Regions from separate parts of the Rhizobium sp. CC-YZS058 genome, predicted to be linked through region 2. Evidence: riboswitches for the same ligand, from Rfam matches in the RefSeq annotation. Region 2 holds a riboswitch; each other region holds the start of a gene.
The links. A riboswitch is a leader RNA that binds a small molecule or an ion and turns the genes downstream of it on or off. The one in region 2 is predicted to bind thiamine pyrophosphate.
Positions count from the first base shown of each region.

Region 1 (6,582 bases), 840 kb from region 2:
TGTCGTTCATGCCTTCAGCCCATGTCCCGCGCGGCGCAGTCGCTGTCCGCCTGCGCCCTCTGTCCGCCGCCCGTTTCGCAAGGCTTCCGCTTAACGGATTCGCGGGAGAGATGAACAGCGTTCCGCGTCGAAATACTTGCCGCGTTGTGTAACAGCAACGGGACCCCTCTCGATCCGCCTTCGCGGGTGCCACAGGCGGGCGGTCAAATTGTGGCAGACGGCAAGATCCTTCAGCCTTGCTCCGCCGCTCTGCCCAGAAAGCGGGCTACCTCCGGGGGCGCGCGACGGGACAGGAACCGGCCTGCCTCCTCCTGCAGCAGAATGCGGCCGTCGGACAGGAAGAGGACCGCGTCTGCCAGCGCCGCCACGTCGTCGGGATGGTGCGTCACGATCAGCGTCGTCAACGCCTCGCGTCGGTGCAGCGCCAGGATCAGCGCCGTCATCTCCCGCCGAAGGCCGGGATCAAGGGCGGCGAAGGGCTCGTCGAGCAGGAGAATGGGCCGCCGCCGCACGAGAGCGCGGGCCAACGCCACCCGCTGGCGTTCGCCGCCGGACAGCGTCGGCGGCTGCCGACCTTCAAAGCCATCGAGACCGACGGCCGACAGAGCGGCCGCGATCCTTTGCCGGTCATCCGGGCGAAGCCGCAGCGCCGGATCGATGCCGAGGCCGACATTGGTGGCGACATCCAGATGGGCGAAGAGGTTGTGGTCCTGAAAGACGATGGAGACCGGGCGCTCGGCCGGGCCGAGCGCCGTCATGTCGCGATCGGAAAAGAGCACCCGGCCGCTGTCCGGCTGTTCGAACCCGGCTGCGAGATTGAGCAGCGTCGACTTGCCGGAGCCGGATGGACCCACGACCGCGACCAGCGAGCCCATGGGGATCTGCGTGTCGAAGCGAAGCTCGGTGGCGGCGAACCGGATGCGGGTCTCGCTCAAGGTCAAGGCCGGCACATTCGGAGTCGGTGCGCCCGGGATGGGGGAGACGGGAAGAGCAGGCGGGGTCATGGACGGTCCGTGTCGCTGCGTGCGGTGCCGATCATCGTCAGCAGAAGGCAGACGAGACCGAGCAGAAGCGCCAGTCCCGCCGCGTCCATGCTGCGATAGGCGCCCATGCGGCTGAAGAGAAGATAGGGCAGGGTGATGAGCTCGTTCGAGCCGAAAATGGCCACGGCGCCGAGATCGCCGAGCGACAGGGCGGCGGCGAAGGAAAGGGCCATGGCGATCGGCCTGCGCAGGACCGGCCAGTCGATCAGTGCCAAACGGCTCCAGCCATGCAGGCCGAGACTATCCGCCAGCCGCCCGGTTCGCGCGGCATGGGTCAAGAGCGCGGGGGCGAGGATGCGGGTGACGAAGGGCAGGGCCATGACCGCATTGATGGCGACGATGACGGCCGGCGCAAAGGCGGCCCCATCGCCGATCTGGCGCAGGGCAAGGAACCAGCCTGCGCCGAGCACGACCGGCGGCACCAGCAGCACGAGGGAACTCGCGGCGGACACGCCGAGGCCGATCAGCCGCGCGGGTCCAAACCCATTTGCCCGGCGACCGCGCCGCGCGGCGAGCACCTGCTGCGCCTTGAGCATGGCGAGGCCCGAGAGCACGGCGAGAAGTGCCGATGCGGTTGCCATCGTCAGGCTGGTCATGGTCGCACGGTGGACCATCGGATCGCGCGCGAGGCGGCCGAGATCGGCGCGAAGTCCTGCATCGACCGCGGCGGCAAGCGGACTGGCCACGAAGACCGCAGCAAGCGCGATCACCGCGCCATCGCCGATCTTCGCCACCGCCGTCGCGCCGTCGAACCGGCGCTGGATCCGCCCGCCGGTCGCCTCTGCCAGCGCCGGCCTGCCCAGACGCGACAGACCGGCTAGCAGAAGGCCCGTCATCGCCAGCTGGACGAGGGCCAGGCTGAGCGCGCGGCCAGGGTCGAAGTCGAAGCGCAGCGCCTGGTAGATGGCAACCTCGATGGTGCTCGCGCCCGGACCCCCGCCCAGCGTCAGCACCAGCGTGAAGCTGGTGACGCACAGCATGAGAATGAGCCCGGCAATGCCCGGCATCAGCGCGCGCAGCACCGGCCCCTCGACGAAGCGGAGCAGCGAAAGTCGGGAGAGACCGAGATTGGCGCCAAGCAGAAAGTATTCGCCGGGTATCCGGTCGAGTCCGGCCACCATCAGCCGCACGGCCAGCGGCAGGTTGAAGAAGACATGGGCGATCACGATCCCCTGCAGCCCGTAGATCGACAGCGGCTGACCGAGGCCGAGCAGCTCGAAGACCCGGTTGATCACCCCTTGCCGGCCCCAGATGCCGAGAAGGCCGAGGGCGCCCACGAGTGCCGGCAGGCCAAGCGGAAGGGCCATCAGCCGCAACAGCCAGACGCGGCCGAGGAAGTGCCGCCGCCGGGCAAGTGCCAGCGCCACCGGCACGGCGAGCAGAACGGACAGCGCCGTCGAGAGCGTCGCCTGCAGCACGGTGAAGCGCGCGGCGTTCAGCACATAGGTATCGAAAAGCCCGCCGCCTCGAGCCTCGTCCCGCGTGGCAAGGCCGAGCGACAGGAGCGCCACGAGGACGAAGAGTGCGATGGCCGCAAGCGCCCCCACGCCGAACACCACCGTCAGCCGGCCCGCCGTCCGCTGCGGCACGGAAGGGTGCGGCGAACGGGCCAAGGGCGTCAGCCCCGGCTCATGGCCGCCAGCCACTCATCCACCCAGGCCTTGCGGTTCTTCGCAACGTCTTCGGAAGGGATCAGCAGCGTCTTTTCCGGTGATACGAGTTTGGAGAAGGCGTCCGGCAGCGGCGAGGCCGGTGTCGCGACCGGCATCATCCAGTTGGTCACGGGAAGAACGGTCTGCGCTTCGCTGCCGGTGAGATAGGCGAGAAAGGCCTTGGCAAGCGCCGGGTCGTGGCTGGATTTGGTCAGGCCTGCCACCTCGATCTGGATGTAATGGCCTTCCGAGAAGGCGGCCGCCTGATAGCGGTCGGTCTTTTCCTCCACCATATGGTAGGCCGGCGAGGTCGTGTAGGAGAGCACCATCGGCGCTTCGCCCTTGGTGAACAGGCCATAGGCCTCCGACCAGCCGGGCGTCACCGTCAGCACGCGGTCCTTCAGCTTCGCCCAGGCCGCCGGCGCCTCATCGCCATAGACCGCCTTGACCCAGAGCAGCAGGCCGAGACCCGGTGTCGAGGTGCGCGGATCCTCGATGACGATCTTCTCCGACGCATCGCCCTCGACCAGCTCCTTCAGGCTCTTCGGCGGCGTCTTCAGCGTCTGCGTGTCGTAGACGAAGGCGAAGTGGCCGTAATCATAGGGCAGGAAGGTCTCGTCGGAGAAACCACCGGGAACCTTCAGTGCGGCTGCGTCGAGGCCATGCGGCGCGAAGAAGCCTGTCGCCTTGGCCTCGGCCACAAGATTGGTATCGAGACCGACCACCACATCCGCCTTGGAGGAGGCGCCTTCAAGCTTCAATCGGGTCAGCAGCTCGACGCCATCGGCGACCGAGACATAGTCGACCGTGCAGCCGCAGGTCTTTTCGAAGCCGGCGGCGATCTTCGGGCCAGGGCCCCATTCGCTGGTGAAGCTCTCATAGGTGTAGACGGTCACCCGCTTGTCCTCGGCGGCGGCCGGGCCGGTCGCAAGACCGAGCGCCGCAAGCGCCAGAACGGGGGTCAGGGAAGTCAGCCATCGGCCACGCATCGCATGTCTCCTTCTCTCGTTCGTCGTCAAAGGGGAAAGAGCGGCGGTGCGCCTGCGTCTAATCCCTCCGCCGGTGTTAGCCGGATCAGGTTCCGCGGGTTGGCCAGGCGGCCTCTCAGCCCTTCGAAACCGAAAGGCACCCCGTTAGAGCAAGGCGAGATGTAGACGGGGCGCCCGCGCTTGACAAGATCGCCCTTTGCCCTAGGCCACGCTTCGCGCTATGGCGGTGCGATGACCGACAGTCCCTTCGCCATTCTTCTCGGCGGCCCCGTCACCGTGACCGACCGGCTTGCCGCAGCGCTTGCCGGCGCGCGCGTGATTGCCGCCGATGGCGGCATGCGCCATGCGGCAGCACTCGGCCTGAGGCCGGAGGTCTGGATCGGCGATTTCGACTCGACGCCGACAGCGCTGGGCGCCGCCTACCACGCCGTGCCGCGCGAGCCTTACCCGCCTGCCAAGAACGAGACGGATGGCGAGATCGCCGTTGCCGCAGCGCTTGCGCGCGGGGCAAGCCGGCTGATCCTCGTCGGTGCGCTTGGCGGCGAGCGCAGCGACCATGCGCTCATGCATCTCATGCATGCCGTAGAGCTCGCCGAACGCGGCATCGCGGTGCTGCTGACGAGCGGAGAGGAGGAAGCCTATCCGGTGATGAACGGCCGGCTCTCGGTCGACCTGCCCCAGGGCTCACTCTTCTCCGTGCTCGGGCTCGATGCGCTGAACGGCCTCTCGATCGCCGGCGCCCGCTATCCGCTGTCTGCCTTTGACCTGCCCTTCGGGGCATCACGGACCATTTCCAACGTGGCGGAAGGGCCTGTGACCCTAACGCTTAACGCCGGCCGCGCGCTTCTGCTCGCCCGGCCCTTTGACATGACGGGAGCCTGACCATGGCACCACCCATTCTGAAACTCGACGACATCGTGCTGACCTTCGGGGGAACCCCGCTGCTCGACGGTGCCGGCCTGCAGCTCGAGCCGGGCGACCGTCTCTGCCTGGTCGGCCGCAACGGCTCCGGCAAGTCGACGCTGCTCAAGGTGGCGGCCGGCATGGTGGAGCCGCAATCGGGCGAGGTCTTCCGCCACCCCTCGGCCACCGTGCGCTATCTGGAACAGGCCCCGGATTTCGGCGCACATCGCACGGTGCAGGCCTATGCGGAATCCGGCCTCGGACCGGGGGATGATCCGTACCGGGTCGCCTATCTGCTCTCGCATCTTGGCCTCACAGGCGAGGAAGACCCGGCTTCCCTGTCGGGCGGCGAGGCGCGGCGCGCGGCGCTGGCCCGCGTCATGGCGCCGGAGCCGGATATCCTGCTGCTCGACGAGCCGACCAACCATCTGGATCTGCCGACCATCGAATGGCTGGAAGGCGAGCTTTTGAAGACGCGCTCGGCGCTGATCCTGATCTCGCACGACCGGCGGTTCCTCGAAAAGGTCTCGACCGCCACGGTCTGGCTCGATCGCGGCCGTTCGCGCAGGCTCGACAGGAGCTTCGCCTTCTTCGAAGCCTGGCGCGACGAGGTGCTGGAGGCCGAAGAGCTGGAACAGCACAAGCTCGGCAAGCAGATCGAGCGGGAAGAACATTGGCTGCGCTATGGCGTGACGGCACGCCGCAAGCGCAACATGCGCCGGCTCGGCGCGCTCCAGGATCTCAGAAGCCAGTATCGCGGCCACAAGGGGCCGCAGGGCACGGTGCAGGCGAGCGTCTCGGATGCGCAGGAATCCGGCAAACTGGTGATCGAGGCCGAGAAGATCACCAAGCAGTACGGCCCGCGCACCATCGTTTCGCCCTTCTCCATCCGCGTTCACCGCGGCGATTGCATCGGTCTCGTCGGCCCGAACGGGGCAGGCAAGACGACGCTTCTGAAGATGCTGACCGGCCAGCTGGCGCCGGATGAGGGCAGTGTCAAGCTCGGCACCAATCTGGAGATCGCCACCCTCGACCAGCGCCGCGAGGATCTCGACCTTGAGGCCTCGCTGGCGCATTACCTGACGGACGGGCGCGGCGAGACCCTGCTCGTCAATGGCGAGCAGCGCCATGTGACCGGCTATATGAAGGAGTTCCTGTTCCAGCCGGAGCAGGCGCGCACGCCGATCAAGAACCTTTCCGGCGGCGAGCGGGCGCGGCTGATGCTGGCGCGCATCCTGTCGCGGCCCACCAACCTGCTCATCCTCGACGAGCCGACCAACGACCTCGATATCGAGACCCTTGATCTGCTCCAGGAGATCGTCGCCGGCTTTGCCGGCACGGTCATCCTCGTCAGCCACGACCGTGACTTCCTGGACCGGACGGTGACCTCGACCATCGCCCCTGCCGATCCCATCGCGCCGGACGGGCGCTGGATCGAATATGCGGGCGGCTACTCCGACATGATGGCGCAGCGCAAGGGCGCGGCCGAGGAGCGCAAGCGCGCCGAAAAAAGCGAGAAGGCCAAGGCCGCGGACGCCAACCCTGCGGCGAAATCTGCCGGTGGCGGCAAGGGCAAGCTTTCCTTCAAGCAGAAATTCGCGCTCGATACCCTGCCCAAGGAAATGGAAAAGGCGGAGGGCGAAATTGCCAAGCGCGAGGCCGAAATGGCCGATCCCGCACTTTTTGCCAAGAATCCGACCCGGTTCTCGACGCTCGCCAAGGAGCTGGAAACGCTGCGGGCCCGCGTCGAGGCCATGGAGCAGGAGTGGCTGGAGCTCGAAATGCTGCGCGAGGAGCTGGAGGGCTAAGCGCGAGGGAGGGCGCGCTCAGACCACCTTGGCGACAGGGCGCGGCTGATCCCGGTCATCCGGATCGTCCTGTCTGCCCGCCTCGGGTTCGATGGCGCGCAGATGCAGGACGCGCGGCTTCATGATCTTCAGATAGGTTTCGGAGCGGCCGATATAGAGCATGGCGGTGTCCGGCAATCCGGTCAGA
Region 1 covers NZ_JAYESJ010000001.1:3,693,399-3,699,980, reverse strand. Annotated here, with positions in the region: gene U8330_RS17710 (M48 family metalloprotease) at 1-10, opposite strand, end outside; gene U8330_RS17705 (ATP-binding cassette domain-containing protein) at 231-1,004, opposite strand; gene U8330_RS17700 (thiamine/thiamine pyrophosphate ABC transporter permease ThiP) at 1,001-2,608, opposite strand; gene thiB (thiamine ABC transporter substrate binding subunit) at 2,662-3,684, opposite strand; TPP riboswitch at 3,730-3,838, opposite strand; gene U8330_RS17690 (thiamine diphosphokinase) at 3,916-4,566, shown strand; gene U8330_RS17685 (ABC-F family ATP-binding cassette domain-containing protein) at 4,569-6,395, shown strand; gene U8330_RS17680 (ABC transporter ATP-binding protein/permease) at 6,414-6,582, opposite strand, start outside.
Region 1: another riboswitch for thiamine pyrophosphate. It lies ahead of thiB (thiamine ABC transporter substrate binding subunit); the one in region 2 lies ahead of U8330_RS13745 (FAD-dependent oxidoreductase).

Region 2 (6,582 bases):
CCCGGTCGACGATGCCGGCTTCTACACCGACGAGGCGCCGGGCTTCGGCCCCTCGGCGGAAGGGGGCGCGGCCCGCGTGCTCGACGACAACGGCAAGAAGGGCGATGCCAACAAGCGTGTCACCGAGGCGCTGATCGCCGCCAACACGCTGTTCGCGCGCGGCCGCATCAAGCACGATTACCCGCATTCCTGGCGCTCGAAGAAGCCGGTCATCTTCCGCAACACGCCGCAATGGTTCGTCTTTATGGACAAGACGCTTAGCGACGGCACGACGCTGCGTTCGCGCGCGCTCTCCGCCATCGACGAGACCCGCTTCGTCCCCGCCGGCGGCCAGAACCGGCTGCGCGCGATGATCGAGCAGCGGCCGGACTGGGTCTTGTCCCGTCAAAGGGCCTGGGGCGTGCCGATCTGCGTCTTCGCCGACAAGGACGGCGAGGTCCTGAAGGACGAGGAGGTCAACGGCCGCATCCTGGAGGCCTTCGAGAAGGAAGGCGCCGATGCCTGGTTCGCGGCCGGCGCCAAGGAGCGTTTCCTCGGCAATGGCCATGACGGCGACCGCTGGCAGATGGTCACCGATATTCTCGACGTCTGGTTCGATTCGGGCTCGACCCACACCTTCACGCTCGAAGACCGCCCGGATCTCAAATGGCCGGCGGATGTCTATCTGGAAGGCTCCGACCAGCATCGCGGCTGGTTCCATTCCTCGCTTCTCGAAAGCTGCGCGACGCGCGGCCGCGCGCCCTATGATGCCGTCGTCACCCACGGCTTCATCATGGACGAGAAGGGGGAGAAGATGTCGAAGTCCAAGGGCAATGTGACCGCGCCCCAGGACGTGATGAAGGATGCCGGCGCCGATATCCTGCGCCTGTGGGTCATGAGCTCGGACTATGCCGAAGACCTTCGCGTCGGCAAGACGATCATCCAGACCAACATCGACGCCTACCGGAAGATCCGCAACACGCTGCGCTGGATGCTCGGCACGCTCGCCCACGACACGGGCGAGGAGATCGCCTATGCCGATCTGCCGGATCTCGAAAAGCTGATGCTGCATCGCCTCGCCGAGCTCGACGAGCTGGTGCGCAAGGCCTATGACGACTTCGACTTCAAGCGCATCACCCGGGCGCTGACCGATTTCGCCAATGTCGAGCTGTCCGCCTTCTATTTCGACATCCGCAAGGACACGCTCTATTGCGAGGCGCCATCGAGCCTCAAGCGGCGTGCGGCGCTCCACGTCATCCGCAAGCTCTTCGATTGCCTGGTGCTGTGGTTCGCGCCGATGATCCCGTTCACGACCGAGGAAGCCTGGCTCTCGCGCGACCCCTCTGCCGTGTCCGTTCATCTCGAACAGTTCCCGGCCATTCCGGCCGAGTGGCGGAACGAGGCGGTGGCCGAGACCTGGCGCAAGGTGCGCACCGTGCGGCGCGCCGTCACCGGCGCGCTGGAGATCGAGCGCAAGGACAAGCGCATCGGCGCCTCGCTCGAGGCCGCACCGACTGTTCACATCGACGATCCGGCGCTGCTTTCGGCCCTCGATGGCCTCGATTTCGCCGAGATCTGCATCACCTCCGGCATCACCGTGCTGGCGGGACAGGGTCCGCAGGCGGCCTTCCGACTGGAGGATGTGCCGACGGTCGCCGTCGAGCCGACGCTGGCGGCAGGCACCAAATGCGCCCGCTCCTGGAAGGTGACGACCGATGTCGGCAGCGATCCGGCGTTCCCCGATGTCTCGGCCCGCGATGCGGCGGCGCTGCGCGAGCTCGGCTACGGCGCCTGAGGGCGCCGTGATCAGCGGCAGCTCTGCCGGGTCAATTGCGCTCCTGCGCATAATCCGGTAGATCTGCCTGAAATTCGGCGGATTTCTCCGCCAAGGGGACGAGAGCGGACAGGCGGGGCGCGCGTGGTCCGCGGGCAAGGGGCTCGGGGCAAGGGGCACTGGGCAGAAGGCTTGGCTGGAAGGATTTCATGCGTATGACACGACAGTTTCGGGCCGGTGCCGGCCTCGTCGCGGTTCTCGTCGCGGGCCTGACCCTCACAGGCTGCATCGGTGGCCCAACCTACGGAACGGACAAGACCGCCGGCGAGCAGCTGATGGACGACATCGGCTCTTCGGTCAGCATGGAGTCGGGCGCGCCGAAAAACCTGAAATACCAGCCGCGGCCCGGCCTTGTCCTGCCGCCGGCCCAGGAGCGCGTCGCCCTCGTCGCGCCGCAGAAATCGGCCGTGGCCGACAATCCGGCCTGGGTGGAAAGCCCGGAGGAAACGCGCCAGCGCCTGCGCGAAGAGGCAGACGCCAACAAGAATACGCCCGGCTATGTATCGCCGCTCGCCAAGGCCTCGGCCAATGGCCGCCAGCTGACGGCGGCTGAACAGACGGAGGCCTATCGCGAAGCCCGCCGCCTGCAGATGGGCGCCTATTCCGACCAGCGTCGGTCGCTGTCGGATCCGCCGCTCGCCTATCGCCAGGTGCCGGAAGAGGCCATGGCCGATCTCGGCGAGCCGGAGCAGCAGAAGGAGCGCGAGCGCAAGAAGGCCGCGCAGATCCAAGGCAGCGGCAAGCAGTGGTGGCAGATTTTCTAAGCGCATGACTTCATCACCGTCTTGCCTGCGCCTGCGCCGCGCGACCCCTGCGGACGCACCGACCATCCTGCGCTTCGTTCGGGAACTTGCCGAGTATGAGCGCGCGTTGCACGAGGTCGAGGCGACGCTCGACAGCGTCACCCAGTCGATCTTCGGCGAAGGCTCGATCACGCAGGCGCTCATCTGCGAGCGGCTTTGCGATGCCGCGCCGGCAGGGAACGAGCAATCTCCCGGACAGGCGGAGCCGATCGGCTTTGCCGTCTGGTTCTTCAGCTATTCCACCTGGCTCGCCCGCAACGGTCTCTATCTCGAAGACCTCTATGTCACGCCCGAAGCGCGCGGCGCCGGCGCCGGCCGCCTGATGCTGCGCGAACTCGCCCGCATCGCGGTCGCCGAAGGCTGTGGCCGTTTCGAGTGGAGCGTGCTCGACTGGAACGAACCCGCCATCCGCGCCTACAACGCCATCGGCGCCGCCCCCCAGAGGGAATGGATCCGCTACCGGCTCGACGGCCAGGCGCTGAAGGATTTCGCTGAAGGCTGAGCGAGGGATCATCGTCTCGACGCCGGTGCCGCGGCCTTTTGGTCGCCTCCTGTCTTCAGGCCTCTTGCGGCCGCGCTCACGCGGTTCCCCTGCGGCCGTCTCACCACGATCTTGACATCCTCCCGCTCGCTCGGGCAGTCTTCCCCCATCACCAGGGGAGCCCCGGCAGGGGGCTGAGAAACTGCCTGAGCGCGCAGTGACCCGTTGAACCTGATCCAGTTCATGCTGGCGGAGGGACGGTGCAGCCATCTCGGGCCGAGCGCGCAGCGCGTGCCGCCTTCGTGGTATCATCCTCTTGCGGCAGGAACGGGTCTCCTTTTGGTCGGAGCCTGCACCATGCGCCTGACGATGATGCCGCGATCGAACGAGCCATCGCACCCTGCTTGCCCGCTTCCCGTCCTTCCTCTCGCTGTCGCAGGATGGCCGGCTCTGGCCGTCTCTCGCAGGCAAAAGCCATGAGCGTCGTCGTTCGGGGTGCGGGCGTCGCCGGCCTGGCTGCGGCGCTGGAGCTGGCGCGTCACGGACTTCACGTGACGGTGGTCGAGCGTCGTCCCGCCATCGGCCTCGGCGCCTCGCATTGGGCCGGCGGCATGCTGGCGCCGTTCTGCGAAGGGGAGGTGGCGGACCCGAGCGTGGTGGAGCGTGGCCGCACGGCCGCCGCCTGGTGGGAAGCGGCAGTGCCCGGTTCGGTCACGCAGCGTGGCACGCTCGTCCTCAGCCACCCGCGCGACCGGGCAGATCTTGCCCGGTTCGCTGCGCGGACCACAGGCCATCGCCGGGTGGAGGCTGCGGCAATCGCGGCGCTGGAGCCCGATCTCGGCCATCGCTTCGATACGGGCCTCTTCTTCGAGACCGAGGCGCATCTCGATCCGCGCAAGGCGCTGCAGGGGCTCCACGATGCCGCCCTGCGACAGGGCGTCCGCTTTCTCTTCGGTCAGGAGGCCTTGCCGGGCGGAAAGGACGAGGTCGTGGTCGATTGCCGGGGACCGGATGCCATCGGCGGGATCGCCGGGCTGCGCGGTGTCCGCGGGGAAATGCTGATCCTCGAAACCCGCGACATCACCCTGTCCCGCCCCGTCCGCCTCCTCCATCCGCGTCATCCCCTTTATCTGGTGCCGCGCGGCGGGAGCCGCCTCATGGTCGGCGCGACGATGATCGAGACCGAGGATGCCGGCCCTGTGTCCGTCCGCTCGATGATGGAACTGCTGAACGCTGCCTATGCGCTGCATCCCGCCCTTGCCGAAGCGCGGATCGTGGAGACCGGCACCGGCGTGCGCCCGGCCTTTCCCGACAATGTGCCGCGCCTGGTCGAAACGGCCGAGGGCTTTGCGCTGGCCGGCATGTATCGCCACGGCTTCCTGCTTGCCCCGGCACTCGCCCTGGAGCTTGCGGCGCGCCTGACCGCTTCCCGCATGACGACAGAAAGGAAAACGGCATGATCCTGACCGTGAATGGAGAAACCGTGGACTGCGCGGTCGACCGCCTGGCCGCGCTGCTCACCGCACTTGATTTCGAGGGCGACTGGCTGGCGACCGCCGTCAATGGCGAACTCGTCCACCGCGAAGAGCGTGCCGCCCATCCTCTCAGGCCGGGCGACCGCATCGAGGTTCTCTCGCCGATGCAGGGAGGCTGAGATGACGATCACGCTCTATGGCGAGACGATCGCCTCGCGGCTGCTGCTCGGCACGGCAGGCTATCCGGCGCCGGCCGTGCTCTCGGAGGCGGTGCGGCGGTCGGGGACGGGCATCGTCACCGTGTCGCTGCGCCGGGAAATGGCCGGCGGGCGGCAGGGCGGCGCATTCCTCGGGCTTATTCGCGAGCTGGGCGTGCGCGTGCTGCCCAATACGGCCGGATGCACCAGCGCGCGCGAGGCGATCCTGACGGCGCAGATGGCGCGCGAGCTGTTTGCGACCAACTGGATCAAGCTCGAGGTCATCGGCAACCACGACACGCTGGCGCCGAACGTCTTCGAGCTCGCCGAGGCGGCCCGTGTTCTCGCCGCCGATGGCTTTCAGATTTTTCCCTATACGACCGACGATCTGGGTGTCGGCGAGACGCTGCTCAACGCCGGCTGCGCGCTGCTGATGCCGTGGTGCGCACCGATCGGCAGCGCCATGGGGCCGCAGAATTGGACTGCGCTCAAAGCCATGCGCGCCGCCTTTCCCGAGACGGTGCTGATCGTCGATGCTGGGATCGGGCGTCCCTCGCATGCGGCGGCGGTGATGGAGCTCGGTTATGATGCGGTGCTGCTCAACACTGCCGTTGCCGGCGCGGCCGATCCCCCGGCCATGGCCGAAGCCTTTGCCCAGGCGGTCGCGGCCGGCGCCTGCGCCTACCGCGCCGGCATGCTGGAGCCGCGCGACATGGCCGTGCCGTCCACGCCGGTGATCGGCCGGGCGCTCTCTCTTTGCCTGAAGGGTGACGGTTCGCCGTCCCGGTCACCGCCGCGCGGCGAAGAAGTCCTTGAGGATGCGGGCCGCCTCCACCTCGCCGAGGCCGGAATAGACCTCGGGCGCGTGATGGCAGGTGGGCTGGTGGTAGAAGCGGGGGCCGTGGTCCACCGCGCCGCCCTTTGCGTCCTCGGCGCCGTAATAGAGCCGTCGGATCCGGGCGAAGGAAATGGCGGCGGCACACATGGCGCAGGGTTCCAGCGTCACGTAGAGATCCGCCTCGGTCAGCCGCTCGCTGCCCAGCGCCTGCGCGGCGGCGCGAATGGCTTCGACCTCGGCATGCGCAGTCGGGTCGGAGCGCTCGCGCGTGCGGTTGCCGGCGGCCGCGATTACGGCGCCGTCCACGACGATGACCGCGCCCACCGGGACTTCGCCCCGTGCGCCGGCCGCGCGTGCCTCGCGCAAGGCCACGTCCATGTAACCGCCGGTCCCGACCATCCCTTGCGCGCCGATTTCCTCTTAACCCTTTGGCCCCGACCTGATAGGAGAGCCGAAAAGGCAGGCAACACAAATGACATCCAAAGACAAGCCCCCGCGCGGCGCCGCATCCGGCCGCCCCACCGGCAGCAAATCCTCCGGCTTCAAGCCCTCCCGCTCCTCGGCGCCCAAGGGCGAAGGGCGCAATGCGTCCGGCTCCGGCAAGCCCGGTGGCGGAAGTTTCGGCGCCGGCAAGTTCGGCGCTGGCAAGGCCAGGGCCGGTTCGAGCGGCGAGAGCAGGGGCGAGGCCCGTTCGGAAGGCCGCAGCCGCGATACGAAGCCCGATTTCGCCAAGCACGGCGCAGGCAAGCCCGGCGCAGCCAGGCCGCCGCGGTCGTTCGGCGCTGCCCGCGAAGATCGCGATGAGACGCGGGCACCGCGTCCGCGCTTCGACAAGGCGGACGGCAAGCCGGCCCGGGCCCGCAAGGCCGAGACGCTCGCCACCAGCGAGGATGCGCCGCAGCGCATCTCCAAGATCCTGGCGCGCGCCGGGGTCGCCTCGCGGCGCGATATCGAGCGGATGATCATGGAAGGCCG
Region 2 covers NZ_JAYESJ010000001.1:2,855,369-2,861,950, reverse strand. Annotated here, with positions in the region: gene ileS (isoleucine--tRNA ligase) at 1-1,774, shown strand, start outside; gene U8330_RS13755 (hypothetical protein) at 1,963-2,577, shown strand; gene U8330_RS13750 (GNAT family N-acetyltransferase) at 2,582-3,118, shown strand; TPP riboswitch at 3,262-3,373, shown strand; gene U8330_RS13745 (FAD-dependent oxidoreductase) at 3,574-4,557, shown strand; gene thiS (sulfur carrier protein ThiS) at 4,554-4,751, shown strand; partial or broken gene U8330_RS13735 (thiazole synthase) at 4,753-5,520, shown strand; gene U8330_RS13730 (nucleoside deaminase) at 5,557-6,006, opposite strand; gene U8330_RS13725 (pseudouridine synthase) at 6,080-6,582, shown strand, end outside.

Region 3 (6,582 bases), 1.5 Mb from region 2:
GCATCCGCGAGCCAATCCCCCCGGTCCTCGATCCAGAGGATTTCCGCGCCCGAACGGGCGACGAGGCCGGCAAACTGCTCATACTGGGTGGCCGCGCTTACCGCGTCGAAACCCGGCCCATAATGCCAGGCGGCAGGATCGGCTTTCGAAAGGCTCGGCCCCGGCCGGCGCATGAGGACGCGCGCCAGCGTCTGCGCCATGTCCTGCGCACCATAGTCCGCCATGTCGGTCTCTCCCTGTTCGTTCGGCCGGGACGCTACAGCGCCACCTGGCCCGGCGGCAAGATGCGATCCCAGGCGGGTCGCACCGGAGAGGTCAGGCGGCACCGTCTTCGGCCGACCACCAGGCATGGAAGTGATGCACCGGCCCTCGCCCCGTACCGATGCCGAGCGTGCGACCGGCAGCGAGCGCAGCGGTCAGATAGGCCTTGGCTGCCGTGACCGAAGCGGTCAGCCCCTTGCCGCGGGCAAGGCCTGCGGTAATGGCGGCTGCCAGCGTGCAGCCGGTGCCGTGGTCGTGCCGGGTCTCTATGCGCGGCACCGTGAAGCGGCGCAGGCCTTCGGCATTCAACAGGATGTCCGTGCTGTCCGGCCCTGCCCCATGCCCGCCCTTGACCAGCACCGCGGCAGCGCCGAGCGCCAGAATCGCCTCGCCCTGGGCGATCATCTGCGCCTCGCTTTCGGCCATCGGCAGGCCTGTCAGCAGGGCGGCTTCCGGCAGGTTGGGCGTGACCAGCGCCGCGCGCGGCACCAGCCGGGTTCGCAGCGCTTCGATCGCCTCTTCCTGCAGCAGCCGGTCGCCGGAGGTGGCGACCATCACCGGATCGAGCACCACCGGACCGGCAAAGCCCGCCAGTCCCTCGGCGATCGCCTCGATCGTCGCGCAGCGCGAGACCATGCCGATCTTCAGCGCATCCACCCGCAGATCGCCGAACACGGCGTCCATCTGCGCTGCGACCATGGCGGGCGAAACGTCCTCGACGCCGGTTACGCCCCGCGTGTTCTGCGCAGTGATGGCGGTCACGACGCTCGCGCCATAGGCACCGAGGGCCGAGAAGGTCTTGAGGTCGGCCTGGATGCCGGCGCCGCCGCCGCTGTCCGAGCCGGCAATGGTGAGAGCGATCGCCGTCATGCGCCGCGCTCCGCAAGCGCCGCATCCACCGCAGCCCGGAAGGCACGCGCCGTGCCGACGACGTCTCCCGAGCGGAACAGGGCGGCGATGACCGCCACGCCATCCGCCCCGGCGGCGATGACAGGCGCCACCCGGTTGAGGTCGATGCCGGCAATGGCACCGACCGGCAGGTCGGGCCGTTTCTCCGCGAGGCCCCGGCGCAGCGCGCGATAGCCGTCGAGACCGAGCGGCGGATTCGTATTGACCTTCGACGCCGTGGCGAAGACGCCACCGATGCAGGCGTAATCGATCGGCGCGGCCGCGGCATGCTGCGCGTCCTGCTCCGTCTTGACCGTCAGCCCAATGATCGCGAAGGGGCCAAGCAGCCGCCGGGCCGTTTCCGCCTCCAGATCCTCGGCACCCAGATGCACCCCGTGCGCCCCGGCGGCGAGCGCCACATCGACACGATCATTGATGAGCAGCGGCACGCCACGTCCCTCGATCGCCGCCCGGATCGCCACCGCCTGCTCGACCATGCGGCGGGACGAGGCCTGCTTGTCGCGATACTGGACCAGCGTCGCGCCGCCCCGTACGGCCTCGGCCGCCAGGACGGCCAGATCCGCCACATCGGCGAGCGATCCGTCCACGATCGCATTCAGCCGGAAATCGACCGTCGTCATTCTGCGTCTCCCTGTCCTGCCACAAATCGTCCTGCCGCAGATTGTCCTGCCGCATAGCGCGCCCGCGCCTCCAGCGTCTGCCCATCGAGCGAATAGAGGTGGTCCAGCAAGGCCGTGCCGAAGCTGCCGGGGCCGGATGCGCTTTCCGCGGCCAGTTCGGCCGCCACACCCGTGATCGACAGAGCGGCGGCCGCCGCCGTGAAGGGATCGGGCTCCACCGCCATGCAGGCCGCGATCACCCCGCCAGACAGGCATCCGGTCCCGGTGACCGCCGCCATCAGGCCATGGCCGTTCTTCACGTCGATCAGTCGGGCACCCTCGCGAAGCCGGTCCGCCGGTCCGGTGGTGATGCTGAGGCCGTCGGAGCGCTCGCCGATCAACGCCATCTCCGCCCGGTTGCCGCGCACCGCGCTCGGGCCGCGCTCGATCAGCAGGCGGGCGAAGGCGAGCCGGCTTTGCGAATAGTCGCAATGGACCGGATCGAGCACCCAGGGAATGCCGCGCGCGGCCGCGCCCTCTACCGCCGTCAGGATCACCGCCCGCCGGCCGGCATCCAGCGTGCCGAGGTTGACGGTCAGCGCATCGGCACGTCCCACGAAGTCCTCGATCTCCTCGGGCGACGCGGTCATCGACGGAATGCCGCCGACCGCCGTAATGCCGTCGGCGGTAAACTTCTGGACCACCGTGTTCATCAGGCAATGCACGCGCGGACGCCGGGTTCGCAGCCGTTCGAGGATTTCGGCCGCCTGTCGGCCCGTAAGGATGCCCGTCATCGGCCGAGCTCCACGGCAAGCGAGGCGATGTCAGGCGCTGCCTTCAGAAGGCCTGCCTCGACCAGGAAGGTCCCGAAGCGCCGGTAGCGCGCGGCATCGAGCGCCGCGGGGCGCTTGGCAAAGCGGGGCAGCGTGTCGGCAAAGGCCTGGCGATTGAGCGCATCGTCGAGGGCCGGATAGGCCTTCAGAAACAGATCAAGCGACTCCTGCGGGTGATTGGTCAGGTAGATCGTTGCCTTTTCCACCGCCGCCAGGAGGCGCGGCAGGCGCGGATCGTTGATCAGATCATCGCGGGTGACGAAGATCAGTTCGTCATAGGCCGGAACGCCGTTCTCCTCGGGAAAGAAGGCGCGCCCCTCATGACCTTCGAGCCGCATCTGGGTCAGCTCGAAATTGCGATAACCGCCGATCGTCGCATCGACCTTGCCGCCGATCAGCGAGGGGGTGAGCGCGAAATTGACATTGACGAAGGTGACGGTGGCCGGATCGACATTGGCGGCCGTCAGCATGCGCTTGACCAGCGCATCCTCGAAGCCCGAGACCGAGAAGCCGATCGTCTTGCCCTGGAGATCGGCAATGCCCTTGATCGGGCCGTCCTTCAGCACCGTCAGCGTGTTGAGCGGCGTTTCGACCAGCGTGCCGAACCGTTTCAGCGGCAGCCCGGCTTCGCGATCGAGATAGAGGCTCGGCTGGTAGTGGAGGCCAATCTCGGCCTGGCCAGCCGAAACGAGCCGCGGCACGGAGGAGGGATCGGAAGGCGGCACCAGCGTGACCTCCAGGCCCTCCTGCGCGAAGAACCCCTTCTCCTGCGCCACAACCAACGGCGCGTGATCGGGGTTGACGAACCATTCGAGCATGACGGTCAGCCTGTCCGCTGCAGCGGCAGGCGGGGCGCTTGCCAAAGCGGTCGCTGTCAGGAGAACGGCTGCTGCAAGAAGGCGCAGGATCGGTCGGGGCATCGAATTTTCCTAAAACTGTCAGTCGGATGTGGGTGGGGTTTCGCGCGCCCAGGGGGCGAGACCGGCGGTCAGCCGGTCGATGGCGAGGCGCAGGACCACGCAGAGGAGCGCCAGCAGCGCCATGGCGGCAAAGACCATGTCGGCCTGCATGCGCGCATTGGCCTGCACCATGACGAAGCCGAGGCCGCCGGAGGCGCCCACCCATTCGCCGACGACGGCGCCGAGCGGGGCGAGCGGCGCGGCGACCCGCAGGCCGGAGACGAGGCTCGGCAGAGCCAGCGGCACGCGCAGGCGGGTCAAGACCTGGAACGGGCTTGCCGCCGTCAGCGCCGCCGCATCGAGCACGGCCGGCGGCGTGCGGTTGAGCCCGTCGGCAAAGGCGGAGGCGACGGGGAAGAAGATGATGATCAGCGTCATCGCCACCTTGGAGGCCATGCCGAAGCCGAGCCAGAGAACGAGGATCGGCGCCAGCACGAAGACGGGAAAGGCCTGCAGCACCACGAGCATCGGCCAGGCAATGCGCCCGATCCGGGGACAGGCGGCGAGCCCGAAGGCGACCGCTGCACCGAACAGGCTGCCGAGCACGAGCCCGGCCCCGATCTCGCCGAGCGTGATCGCGGTCTGGTCGAGGAGGAAGTCCCGTTGCCGCCACAGCGTTGCCGCCACCGCGGCGGGCGCCGGCAGCACATAGGAGGGCAGCAGCCTTGCCGCGACTGCTCCTTGCCAAAGAGCGAGGACACCGAGGAGGCCGAGCGCCGCATGCCGCGCCTGCATGGCGGATCAACGCTCTGGCTGGCGGCGGGATCGGCGGAAGGCGAAAAGCGGGACGGCAGCACACATCAACGATCTCCTGACACACATCATGGAGATCCGAGCAAGCGAAGACGGGGGAAGGTGCATCACCGAAGCGCCTGTTTCCGTTCCTACGCCGGTATGACCCGGATCAGGTTCAAGGGTCCAGGCTCCACGCCCATCTCAGCACCGTCCGGTGCTCCCCTCGGAAGAGCCAAGGAGTGGCGGGAAAAGGCGATGATGTCAACCGGGCATCCACCGGATGCTCCGGCGTCGCCTCACACGGATCGTTCCCGCACGGCGTTCGTGTTGTTGATCCGAGCGTCAGCCGGTGGCGGCCCTTGCCGGATAGGCGGGAACTTCGGTTTCCTCTTCGCCGGGCAGCGGGGGGTCGAGCTCCGTTTCGACGCGATTGCGGCCAGCCTGCTTGGCGCGGTAGAGCAGCCGGTCCGCCGTGGTCATCAGCGAGCGCAGCGTATCGTCGGTGCCGACAGCAACCAGCCCGGCGCTGAAGGTGACATGGCGGGTCACGGCCGTTTCGGCGAGAACCTCCACCGTAAAGCGGGCGGCAATTGTTCTGAGAAGCTGCTGGGCGGTGGCGAGATCCCGGCCGACGAGCAGTGCCGCAAACTCCTCGCCCCCCATGCGGGCGACGCAGTCCTCTTGACTGAGGACGTCTTTTGCAACGCGCGCGAAGATCGTCAGCACCTGGTCGCCGGATTCATGGCCGTAGCGGTCGTTGATCTGTTTGAAATTGTCGAGATCAAAGAGCACGAGCAGGGGCGCGGAACCCGCATCCGCCGAATGGGCGGCGATGACGGGCGTCGCGCGCTGCGTGAAGGCGCGGCGATTGTCGAGCCCGGTGAGGAAATCCGTCTGCGAGGCGCGGAGCAGCAGGTGGCGGCTTTCCTCGCGGGTCAGGGAAAGAAGCGCCATCGGCGCCGCCATGGAAAAGAGCACGCCTTCGAACATGGTGAACAGGGCGACGCTGTCGAGAACGCCTTGCTGGTTCAGCGAATAGGCGAAGGGGATGACGACGACGCGCGCCAGATAGACCATGCCGTGCAGGCCGAAGACGACGGATGCCAGGACCCAGGAGCGCGTGGTTCCGGTCGTGCCGTTCAAGACCAGCATCAGCGCCAGCGTGAAGCAGGGGATGGCGATGAAGAAGCTGCCGACCGCGCTCCAGGCCGCGTAGGAGAGAAGCGGCCCGACGAAGAGCCAGATCACGCCGACGACACAGGATATGACCAGCACGGTCCGCGGCAGGCGCACACCCACAAACGGCATGGCGCCCGCCAGCAGCAGCAGATAACCGCTGACGATGAGGATATTGGTCACGCCCTGGCTGACGACCATGGGCAAGGTGGGCCTGCCGAGAAGCAGCGCACACCCAAGCCCCATGATCGCATAGCCGATGGTCCAGAAGGTCAGCTCGCGTGCGCGCTCGGAATTGAAGTGGCGTTCCCAGATCGTCATCACGGCGGCCACGGCCAGCGTTCCGAGGCCGATCGTATAGAGTGTGAAGAGACTCAACTGCATGATGACGTTCCGGTTTCGAATGCGACCATAGAGGCTCGGTTCTTTCCGGTTCCCTACCGCAGCCACAAGATTGCCGCGTTTGGTTGACAGCAGGTTACAACCTCACGGCGCATGCCCAATTCCGGCAATGCCACGGTGGCCAGCCTGTTGACAAGCTGTGGATAAGAGAACATATAGGGAACAGATCGAACGCCCCCGGCACAAGTTCCCTGCCCCGGTTCCGGGGGCGATTCGGTCTTCCAAGCCTTTGACGGCATCCGAGGAATGGATGGCAAGGGCCGAACGGCGGCATCGATCCGCCGGCTGACGGTCAAGCAGTGAGGTCGAGATGGAAGAGCAGATCGAAATTCGCGAGAGCGTGCGCATGCTTCTGGCCCAGGGCGAAGCATCGCGCCGGCGGGCTGAAGCCGCGCGTGAGGAAATGCGGGTTCGCGTGGCGGCCCTCTCCGCCAAGCCGGGCGAAAAGATCCTCGCCGCCATTCGCGAAGCGCGCGAGCGGACCAGCCACTGATCCCCTTCCCCATGGCGGCTGGCATCGGCAGGCCGCCCAACGCCAGGCCTGTCGGCCCCGATCGACATCCGGCGTCAGGAAAGGCCGGCCCGCTCTGCCTCTCGTCCCCTCGTGATGGCACGGGAGAAGTCTGATCGGCCGAGACCAGACGTTTGTTCGTCCTTGCTTCTTATTCCCCTCCCCCTGCGTTCGGCCTTGAAGCGTAATTGAACACG
Region 3 covers NZ_JAYESJ010000001.1:1,332,602-1,339,183, reverse strand. Annotated here, with positions in the region: gene U8330_RS06455 (dimethylarginine dimethylaminohydrolase family protein) at 1-224, opposite strand, end outside; gene thiD (bifunctional hydroxymethylpyrimidine kinase/phosphomethylpyrimidine kinase) at 316-1,131, opposite strand; gene thiE (thiamine phosphate synthase) at 1,128-1,790, opposite strand; gene U8330_RS06440 (hydroxyethylthiazole kinase) at 1,787-2,563, opposite strand; gene U8330_RS06435 (ABC transporter substrate-binding protein) at 2,560-3,510, opposite strand; gene U8330_RS06430 (ABC transporter permease) at 3,541-4,296, opposite strand; TPP riboswitch at 4,426-4,530, opposite strand; gene U8330_RS06425 (GGDEF domain-containing protein) at 4,639-5,856, opposite strand; gene U8330_RS06420 (hypothetical protein) at 6,185-6,367, shown strand.
Region 3: another riboswitch for thiamine pyrophosphate. It lies ahead of U8330_RS06430 (ABC transporter permease); the one in region 2 lies ahead of U8330_RS13745 (FAD-dependent oxidoreductase).